DNA from 3 places in the Paenibacillus sp. MER TA 81-3 genome. Region 1 is predicted to be linked to each of the others. Evidence: riboswitches for the same ligand, from Rfam matches in the RefSeq annotation. Region 1 holds a riboswitch; each other region holds the start of a gene.

Region 1 (3,280 bases):
ATAATTCAGCATCGTTCGGTCGGTCTGCGCCAGACCATCGAGCGCAGCCACGCATATCGGGAAGAAGCAGACGAGCGTGATGACGACAATCTTCGGCATCATGCCGAAGCCGAACCAAATCATGAGCAGCGGCAAGAGCGCGATGGTCGGGATGTTCTGGCTTACGATGACCAACGGATAAATGGCGTCTTTGAGCCAGGGAATCGGATGAAGCAGAAACGCGAGCAGAAGCCCTACAGCTGCCCCGACTCCGAACCCTATGATAGTTAGCTTCAGCGTTGCAAGCGTATGCACCAGGAGGGCGCTCCCGTTGTCAGACGCTTCCTTCACGATATCGAGCGGGCTCGGCAGCATCCATTTTTCTACGCCGGACACCATGACCCCGACTTGCCATAATAAGATAAATAGCAGGAACGCCGCTATGGGCGGTCCTGCCTTTGCGAGACGGCGTCGGTTCATGGCCGGTATTTCACCGTCAATTCATCCATCGTAATGCCAGAAGGCATGTACAAAATTTTGACCTGGGAAATGACGTTCAAACTACCCAATTCGATCATCGCTTCGTTCATCCGTTCAATGACCTGCATCAATTCACTCAGTTCGCCTTCCATCGTCGTTTCCAGCGGTCCCACTTGATACTTCACGCCTGAGGCTTGAATGACTTCGATCGCACGGTCCACGTAAGGGATCACATTTTCCCCATTCTTCGTCTTCGGAATAATTTGAATGCTCACTAAGCTGTTCACCATTTTATTTCTCCTCCTTAGTCAAGTCTCCTATCCGTTCTGCACATTCCCTTCTCGTGTCCTTCTGAATGTTAAGCCGAAGGAAGGAAATCGTTCGTGTACGCTTTATCGATATCAATCGCTTTTTCCATCAGCTTGTGGTCGAGCAGCCAGTTCATGTAGTTATCCCACACTTCCCGCTTCTGCTCGCCCCAACGTGCCGCATCATCCTGATATTTCGAGCTGAGCCATTTCTGGCTTGCCACAACCAAATCTTTATCCAAGTCCGGAACGGCCTTCAAAAAAAGATCGGCTGCATCCTCCGGCTTGTCGATCGCGTATTGATAGCCTTTGGAGGTTGCGCGCATAAATGCTTTTATAAGTTCAGGATCCTCTTGAATCAGCTTTTCATTCGTCGCAATGACCGGAGTATAGTAATCTAATTTATCCGAGTATTGATTAACATACATCATATCTATCGGCTCATTGCGCAGCTCGGCTTCGATGCCCGTCCAGGCGTAGAAAATCCACGCGAAGTCGATATCCTTCTTTACGGCCGTAAAGAAATCCGCCGAACCCATGTTGACGTTCTTGATTTTGTCATAGTCCGCGCCTTCCTTCTCCATAAGAGAACGGATTACCATCTCTTCCACAGGAGAGCCCCAGCCCCCGTATGTTTTGCCTTCGAAATCCTTCGGCGTCTTAATATTTTTGTCCTTCGGCGCTGCGAAGCCTGACGTATTGTGCTGAATGATGGCGGCAATGGACACAATCGGCACGTTCTGTACGCGCGCAAGTGTAATGCCCTCTTGAATGCTGATGCCGAACTGCGCCTCGCCGGAAGCGATCATCGCATCGGCTCCGCCGGTGCCCGGTTGGATAATCTCCACATTCAAGCCTTCCTCTTCATAGAAGCCCTGCTCCTTCGCAACATAGAGGCCGGTATGGTTCGTATTCGGAGTCCACTCCAGCACCACCTTGACGTCCTTCTTCTCCTTCGGCTGCTCCGTGTCCTGATCTTGAGCACCGCTTTGCGCCGCCTCATTATTTTGAGGCGCTGCCTCTTGACCCTTTCCTCCGCATGCAGCCAGCACAACAGTCATCATCATGACAAGTGCGAGCAACCATCCGCGTGCCATCCGCGTTCTTTGCATCGTCAATCCCCCGCCTTTCTATTCGTTCATAACTCTTTCGTTTCGTGCTTTTCAACGGCGTGACGACAACCAATGCATGCTATGAAAATAAAAAAAGCGCCCCTCATCGGGACGCTGTTCTGCCATTATATGCGTACATGCGAAAATGCATGGTGCGATGACCGCCATCTTCTCCTTCTTTCAAGTTAATGCTTGCCCGTCTCGCCGCTGCGTATAACCTTCGGAAGCCACTTGGCGTTCCAGAAGCGCAGCAAGTTACAGGACATCTGACAAGCATGAAACCTGATATTAGAGACGCGGTTCAACGTCTTTCCTACGCTGGCATTATCCAGATCAGGTGTAAGGGTCGGTATCTTTAATGGGATACAATCTCAGCCGGCCATATTCCAGCACCCCTAGCGTGCGTATATAGTTGTCGAAGTTTGCCGTTTCATTCGTAATTATAGTCCCCGGTCAACGTAAAGTCCAGCATTTTGGACCCGAATGAACCCCTTCGTCTACATCGTTTCTACACATTTTTCATGTACATTAATTCACAAGGAGGGATGAACAATGAAAAAGAGTGTCATCGCTATTACCGTGCTGGCCGCAGTCTTCGTCATGGGCACGGCTGCTTATGCGGCTGTGGATGATTCCGGGTTCGGGCAAATGCTCCCATGGATGAAGCAAATGCATCCATCAATGAATGACAATGAGTTGGAGCAAATGTATAACGATTGCCATGGCCGAAACGCTGAACGGACGCGCGGCATGATGCAGAACGATATTCCGGCCGAATGGAGATAGAAGCATTTTCACAGTTGTGTTAAAAGAGAAACCCAATTCCGCAGGGAGTTGGGTTTCACAATATTCTGTAGCTGCCTTAGTAATAGAAACTTTTTTTCTTGTCTCCGAAATGATATAGCCATCCAACATAAACGTAATCGAGGCCTTTCGAAGATGGGCGACCGCGTTTGAAGCAAGTTCTATGTGCTATCATACTCTCTGTCAAATAGTAAGGTATTTCGACTCTTTATCATGAACGAAATGTTCCGTTCGTACAGTGGCGCGTTCAGACTGATGGGGAATCGCTTCATCCGACACTTTGCTCCATTCTTCCCAACCTTCAGGGGGCGGGCATTCCATCGGGGTTTCATCCGGCACTTTGCTCCGTTCTCCCCACCCTTCAGGGGACGGGCATTCCATCGGGGTTTCATCCGACACTTTGCTCCGTTCTCCCCAACCTTCAGGGGACGGGCATTCCATCGGGGCCTCATCCGACACTTTGCTCCGTTCTCCCCATCCTTCAGGGGCGGGCATTCCATCGGGGTTTCATCCGACACTTTGCTCCATTCTCCCCATCCTTCAGGGGACGGGCATTCCATCGGGGCCTCATCCGACACTTTGCTCCGTTCTCCCCAT
Region 2 (3,280 bases), on a different contig from region 1:
GCCCAAGGTGCTCCTTCGGCGTGACATAACAGAGCATCGACGTGCCGAACCAACCGATCATGGCCGCGCCGATAGCCGACGTAATATGATCATATCCCGGTGCAATATCCGTCGTTAGCGGTCCAAGCGTATAGAACGGTGCCTCTTTGCAAATTTCCATTTGAATGTCGACGTTCTCCTTAATCTTGTGCATCGGCACGTGGCCTGGCCCTTCAATCATCACCTGCACATCGTGCTTCCAGGCGATATTCGTCAGCTCGCCCAGCGTGCGCAGCTCGGCGAATTGCGCTTCATCGTTCGCATCGTATATACTGCCCGGCCGCAAGCCATCGCCCAAAGAGAACGACACATCGTACGCCTTCATAATTTCGCATATTTCCTCAAAGTGCGTGTACAAGAAATTCTCCTGATGATGTGCCAAGCACCAGGCCGCCATAATCGAGCCGCCACGGGAAACGATGCCGGTCATACGCTTGGCCGTCAGCGGAATATAACGCAGCAGCACGCCCGCATGAATCGTGAAGTAATCGACGCCCTGCTCCGCCTGCTCAATGAGCGTATCGCGATATATGTCCCATGACAGCTCCTCCGCTTGACCGCCCACCTTCTCCAACGCCTGATAAATCGGCACTGTTCCTACTGGCACCGGACTGTTGCGAATAATCCATTCCCGCGTCGTATGAATGTTTTTGCCGGTGGACAAATCCATTATCGTGTCGGCTCCCCAACGAATGGCCCACGTCATTTTCTCCACTTCCTCGTCAATGGAAGAAGCGACGGCGGAGTTGCCGATATTGGCGTTAATCTTCACGTGGAACTTACTGCCGATGAGCATCGGCTCGCATTCTGGATGATTGATGTTTGCGGGTAAAATCGCCCGCCCGCGCGCAATCTCATCCCGCACAAGTTCCGGCGACACGCCTTCGCGGATAGCGGCGAACTCCATCTCAGGGGTTATGATGCCGCGCCTTGCGTAATGCATTTGCGTCACGTTGCGGCCGGAGTGCGCCTGCAGCGGCTGACGTCCTGCCTGCGGGAAGATTTCGGCTCCTGCCACGTGAACTGCTTCAGGTGTCCGAAAGCCATTATCTTCCGGCTGCACATGTCGTCCGCTGTACGCATCGACATCGCCTCGTTCAAGCACCCAGGCATTGCGCAGCGGCGGCAAACCGCGGCGAATGTCTACCGAATACGCGGCGTCCGTGTACGGACCGCTCGTATCGTAGACGCGCAGCGGATCATGATGCTCTATACCGGTCGGCGTTTCTGTCGAAGCCAGCGTAATCTCCCGTTCCGGAACGAGCATATCGGGACGCGATCCTTGTGTGTACACTTTCCGGCTATTCGGAAACGGCGCGCATAACACGCGCGGCTCAGCTTGCGCTGAATGGGGATGTAACGTATGAGACATGACATGATTCCTCCTTGGAATGAACTGCTTACACCGTTCAAGCGCTGCCGGGAGTCCTTGCTAGTCATTTTCCAGCGGGCGTTAGTAGGCTGAGAAGCGGCTGGACAACAGCTTTGTCGTGGAGCCACGTCCCCTTGTCTGCAAATTGCAGCAGAATTGCATCCTGTCAGGTATAGTCGAAAAGCGTAAAAAGGAACCACGCATGAAGAGATTGCTTATGATGAAGGGATCAGCTCCTATACAAAGGGGCAGGTTGTACGTCATTAATAACATGAATTCCGTCATGCAGACGCAAAACAAGCCGGTCCCGAAAGGAACCGGCTTTCCTGTAGAATGAGTGTTGCGCAGGCAAGCTTTATATTAAAGCAAGCCTAAGCATCTCTGCTGTGCCGATTACTTCCCTACGCTGGTATAATCCAGATCAGGTGCAAAGGGTTTAAAGTCTTAATCGCGACCTTGTCTCAGCCCACGCTCAGGGCTCCCCTAGTAACGCTTATGTAAGTCATAATTGGCAATATTTCACTGCCACACCCTTACAATACAGGATTGCGTAAATTTTGGCAACGTATAATTCACTCCCCTGAGTAAAAGGGACTTTCGTAACAGCCTCTAAAACAGGCTTAATCCGATTGCCTGCCTCACAACGCAAGCTCACTTTAAAGCACGGAAGTAAGAGTTTACAAAAGCCCACGAAAAAGTGCACAGCACACCGCGCGCTTAAGCTTACTTCGATACCTTTCTCCTGTAACGGGGAGTTCCTCCGCCGAAGCCTACTTGCTGGATCAACCTGGCAGCGCATCGGGAGAGCATTCGTACACTTGTTCAAAGAAACGACTAGAACCCGGATGCAGCAAATCGTAGTAGTCCTGGAACAGTTGATCCGCTTCCTTGCCGAGCCAGACATCCGGCAGCAGCTCCTCAGGAAAATCGGGATCGATAAACAGGAACTTCCGGTACCTGTGGACCAGCTTGGTCTTCTCCACGAAGCAATAACCGTCCTGAACATCCTGCCCCTTCTCCGCCATGCTCAGCAATCTTTCATACCCCGGCATGTACTCGTTGATAAACTCCGCATAAGCGGCATTGATATCCTCGATGTTCCAGCATTTCTGCACCAACTGTCTGGGCGTGCTCCACGCGACATGGTCCGCTAGGAAAATTTCCACATGGTCGGTAATGTGGTGCGATTCCGAGATCTCCCTGACTTTGTCGGCAAGGTCGTTCGGGCTAATCCACGTGCTCGTCGTCAACATGCCGAAGCCGAGCCACGCCAGCTCTTTACGCAGCTGATCCCGCACGCCCCGCTGCTTTTCGGGAATGTTGTAGCTGGCAATGCACCACTTGCCGTTCCACTTGTCGGTCTCCTGCTTGTAAATGCGCGCAGCGGCCTCGTCCAGACGTCTCTTTCCGCGAGGAGACATCGAGTAATAGCTGCGGTTCCCTACTTTGCGCGATTCCAGCCACCCCTGGCGAAGCATGCGCGAGATGGCAGCCCGAACCGCCTGTTCGGTCAAGCCGAATTCCCCCATTAAACAGGTCAGGCTCCCGACCCAAATTTCACTGCCGTAATGCCGGACGTACTCGCCGTAAATGGTAAACAGCATGGATTGCGGCCTCACGTTCACCCACTCCTAGTTCGATTCATTCTATAATTGGCAAATGTTGCATCTTGTCAAATTGTATCACATAAGGCTGTGGAGTAAAACGCTTTGTGCCAGCGGTTTTGATAACCGAACGCCTTCAAGGCCGCACCTCTGTCGACCGTGACGCACTTGCTCACTAGCTGGTTTGATGTTTCCCCTGCTTCTCCTCCACTTTGCCCCGCAATTCCATGAAGCGCTGCGCCATTACCTTTTTATCAAAAATTGC
Region 3 (3,280 bases), on a different contig from region 1:
GAATGCACAATCCATTGTCGACACAGCCGCAGCCTATTACAACCTGCACGGAAGTCAGATGACAAAGAGCCAACAGGTCTTCATTAGGGAATGGGTGCAGCGGGCCAAGAAGGAAACTAATATTGGCGGATACCATTTGATTGGTTTGCCGAAAGAGCTGCGCACTTTTCTGGGACCGCTCGCCATTCCGCAAGGAGTCAATCCGTCACGAGCCTTCGCGTCGATTCAGCAATGGTACGGTGAGTATAACTTGCCATCCAAATTATATATCGTGCCGGAAGGTTATGATCTGAGCCGTCAGTTTCATTTTGATGACAAAGCTCCGTTCTTCTTACGGAACGGTTATCTGATAGTCAACTTTAACATCGAGACCATCCGGAATGGAGAGTTGAATCTTCCGCACCTGCAATATATTGATGCTCCATTAACGAATCAATGGAAGCGTGAAGGTTTTAACTATGAATTTACAGATCCTTATGGAATCACATTCCGCCTTCTTGACGGAGACGTGTTATTCTATCATGCGGACCGAGCTTCTACAGATGATTTCGGAGTAACGGGAACACATTAAGGACATAAAGGAAGAAGTTCTTTCCAATTGTTATGTTTCATGTTACACTAACGTTGCATTGCACATCATGAATATTGCATCCATCACTAGGGGTGCCGTGATTCGGCTGAGATGAAGCGCAGGCTTCGGACCCTAAACACCTGATCTGGGTTATACCAGCGTAGGGAAGTGTGGATTGATTGGGTCATCCTTGCTCATGACTGGTTACATAAGGCTTGAGAATCGTGTAAGTCTTGGCTTGCTCAGCAGTAGATATATGCTAGAGGTGCTATTGCAGCACAATCCGCGATTTTTTGTTCGCGGCATTCTCTGGAGGATATATTGTTTTTGAATGCTTGGCATGGCACTTGAACACGCACGCCTTTCTCCTTTCACCGGTACATCTAGCTCGGTTCCTACTTTCAATCAAAGCCACTCTCTGCGGGAGAGTGGCTTTTTATTTTGTCCTCGTGACGGATGGATGCTGCAGCACGTTAGCGATGCTCAGTCAATATCCGATCAAGAAAGGATAATTTCCTATGATAATCCCGTGGTTGCATGCGGTTACACCCGAATGCGAGTCCCTTCTGGAATGTGTCCAGATCGCGGTAGACATACATCCTTATGTCGATGCCATCCATGTTAGGCAGAAGCAGTGGACCGCGCGCATGATGTGGGACGCAGTAGAGCAGTATCGGGAAGCGGGGATTCCTCAGCATAAACTCATTGTCAACGACCGCGTGGATGTGGCTGCCGCTGCGAATTTGCGTGGCGTACAGCTGGCATACCATAGCCTGCCCCCGCATGCGGTGCGCGCCGCGTTCGCTCAGCTTCTGATGGGTGTCTCCGTGCATGACGAACGAGAAGCAAGGCAAGCAGAACAGCAAGGCGCCGATTATATCATCTATGGTCATGTCTTCCCAACAGCATGCAAGCCAGGACGGGAGCCAAAAGGGGAGGAAGCACTGAGGCGCTGCAGACAAGCGATTACGATTCCCATCGTAGCCATCGGAGGAATTACTTATGACAACATCGGAAAGGTGATCTCGGCTGGTGCTTCTGGTGTGGCGGTCATGTCCGGCATCTGGCATGACGAGCACCCTGCACTATCTGCTCGACGGTATAGAGAATCATTAATGGCTGCCGTTCAAGGCACTTCAATGCTTCGGTCATAGAGAGATACACATTTGTCCACCATTACATTGTGCGGGAGGAGAAAAAAATGTCTTATACCACTCACCAGTCGCAGACAACGGATATGCTTATTGTCGGCGGCGGCGTCATTGGTTGTGCTATCGCATACGAACTGTCCAAGCGAGGTCTGCAAGTCACTCTGCTTGAGCGCGGCCGTCTTGGGCTTGGCACGACATGTACAGCAGCGGGCATGCTGGCACCTGTCGCAGAACGTTTCAAACATAGGGGCCTCGGATCATTTGCTCGTCTAAGCCTAGATTATTTCTCTATATGGGCAGAAGAGCTGTGGGAACAGTCGCACGTTGATATTGAGCTTCGCAAGAGAGGACTGTTCATTCCTGTCGGTTCTGCTGAAGACGTGCAAGACATTCAGAATGAGTTGCAGCAGACCAATACATATTCGAATGAAGGTGGTATCGATTCAGGTGGCATCCGATGGCATCCTTCGTCACAAATGATGAAGATGGAACCGAGGTTGAGCTCTGAACTGCAGGGAGCTTTCTTCCTTACAGATGAGGGGCACGTCTCACCAACGAAATTGACATTTGCACTTGCAAGAAGTGCGGAGCGTTACGGAGCCAGAATAGTGGAAAGCCAGACAGTTACCCATATTCTACACAAGAGCGGCCGAGTCATTGGGGTGGAAACGTTAGGCCAGAGTTGGCACGCGGGCGCCGTCATTATTTGTTCCGGCTTGGAAAGCGGTATGTTGACGAGAGATTTGGGCGTTGATCTTACTTTTTATCCGGTGCAAGGGGAGCTTGCCGTCGTACGCTCTCATGCCTTACAGATGGAGTCTGTTGTTTATGGAAACGGAACTTATATCGTACCTAAAAGCGAAGGGAACATCTATATCGGTGCTACATCTCACGCGATGCGATATGACCGGACCGTGAAGGTGGGAGCGATACAGCGGCTTATAAGTCAGGCCACTTGTCTTGTTCCTGCATTGGCAGAAGCGGAATGGATACAAGCATGGGCGGGTCTGCGTCCGGCTACAACAGACGGACTGCCTTTCATCGGACCAGTGAAAGGATACGATGGCTTGTGGCTTGCTGCAGGACATTACCGCAACGGAATATTGCTCAGCGCAGCGACTGGGATCGGGTTAGCGCAATGGATAACGGACGGAGTTCAGCAGATGCCTTGGCCGGTGATGACACATTTTTCTCCGCAACGCGCCCAGGTTCGGGCCTTGGAATTCAGTTAAGGAGGCGTTACGCATATGCAGATTACTGTGAATGGTGAAGGAATGGAATTGCCTGAGAAGACAATGACGGTACAGCATCTGCTCGCTCATCTTCAAATGGAAAACCGGATCGTCGTGGTGGAGTTGAATCAGAGCATCGTGCATAAGTCGGACCATGCCAAGACGGGCTTGGCGAACGGAGACCGCGTGGAAATCGTACATTTTGTAGGAGGGGGATAATGATGAATTCTGATGAAACGAAATCGTTATGTATCGGTCCCTATCGTTTTCAGTCCCGTTTGCTGCTCGGCACGGGGAAGTACCCTAATTTCGACATCCAGCGCAAG

The links. A riboswitch is a leader RNA that binds a small molecule or an ion and turns the genes downstream of it on or off. The one in region 1 is predicted to bind thiamine pyrophosphate.
Region 2: linked by a shared signal. The riboswitch ahead of thiC (phosphomethylpyrimidine synthase ThiC) and the one ahead of M3650_RS08250 (ABC transporter substrate-binding protein) in region 1 are both predicted to bind thiamine pyrophosphate.
Region 3: linked by a shared signal. The riboswitch ahead of M3650_RS15250 (thiamine phosphate synthase) and the one ahead of M3650_RS08250 (ABC transporter substrate-binding protein) in region 1 are both predicted to bind thiamine pyrophosphate.

What each region holds. Positions count from the first base shown of each region.
Region 1 is NZ_JAMAWB010000005.1:36,269-39,548, reverse strand. Features, by position in the region: gene M3650_RS08260 (ABC transporter permease) at 1-459, opposite strand, end outside; gene M3650_RS08255 (thiamine-binding protein) at 456-749, opposite strand; gene M3650_RS08250 (ABC transporter substrate-binding protein) at 818-1,879, opposite strand; TPP riboswitch at 2,172-2,286, opposite strand; gene M3650_RS08245 (hypothetical protein) at 2,432-2,665, shown strand; gene M3650_RS08240 (hypothetical protein) at 2,867-3,178, opposite strand.
Region 2 is NZ_JAMAWB010000020.1:44,439-47,718, reverse strand. Features, by position in the region: gene thiC (phosphomethylpyrimidine synthase ThiC) at 1-1,411, opposite strand, end outside; TPP riboswitch at 1,793-1,906, opposite strand; gene paaX (phenylacetic acid degradation operon negative regulatory protein PaaX) at 2,194-3,030, opposite strand; gene M3650_RS23815 (thioesterase family protein) at 3,191-3,280, opposite strand, start outside.
Region 3 is NZ_JAMAWB010000009.1:226,943-230,222, reverse strand. Features, by position in the region: gene M3650_RS15255 (hypothetical protein) at 1-571, shown strand, start outside; TPP riboswitch at 650-755, shown strand; gene M3650_RS15250 (thiamine phosphate synthase) at 1,090-1,725, shown strand; gene thiO (glycine oxidase ThiO) at 1,755-2,954, shown strand; gene thiS (sulfur carrier protein ThiS) at 2,970-3,173, shown strand; gene M3650_RS15235 (thiazole synthase) at 3,173-3,280, shown strand, end outside.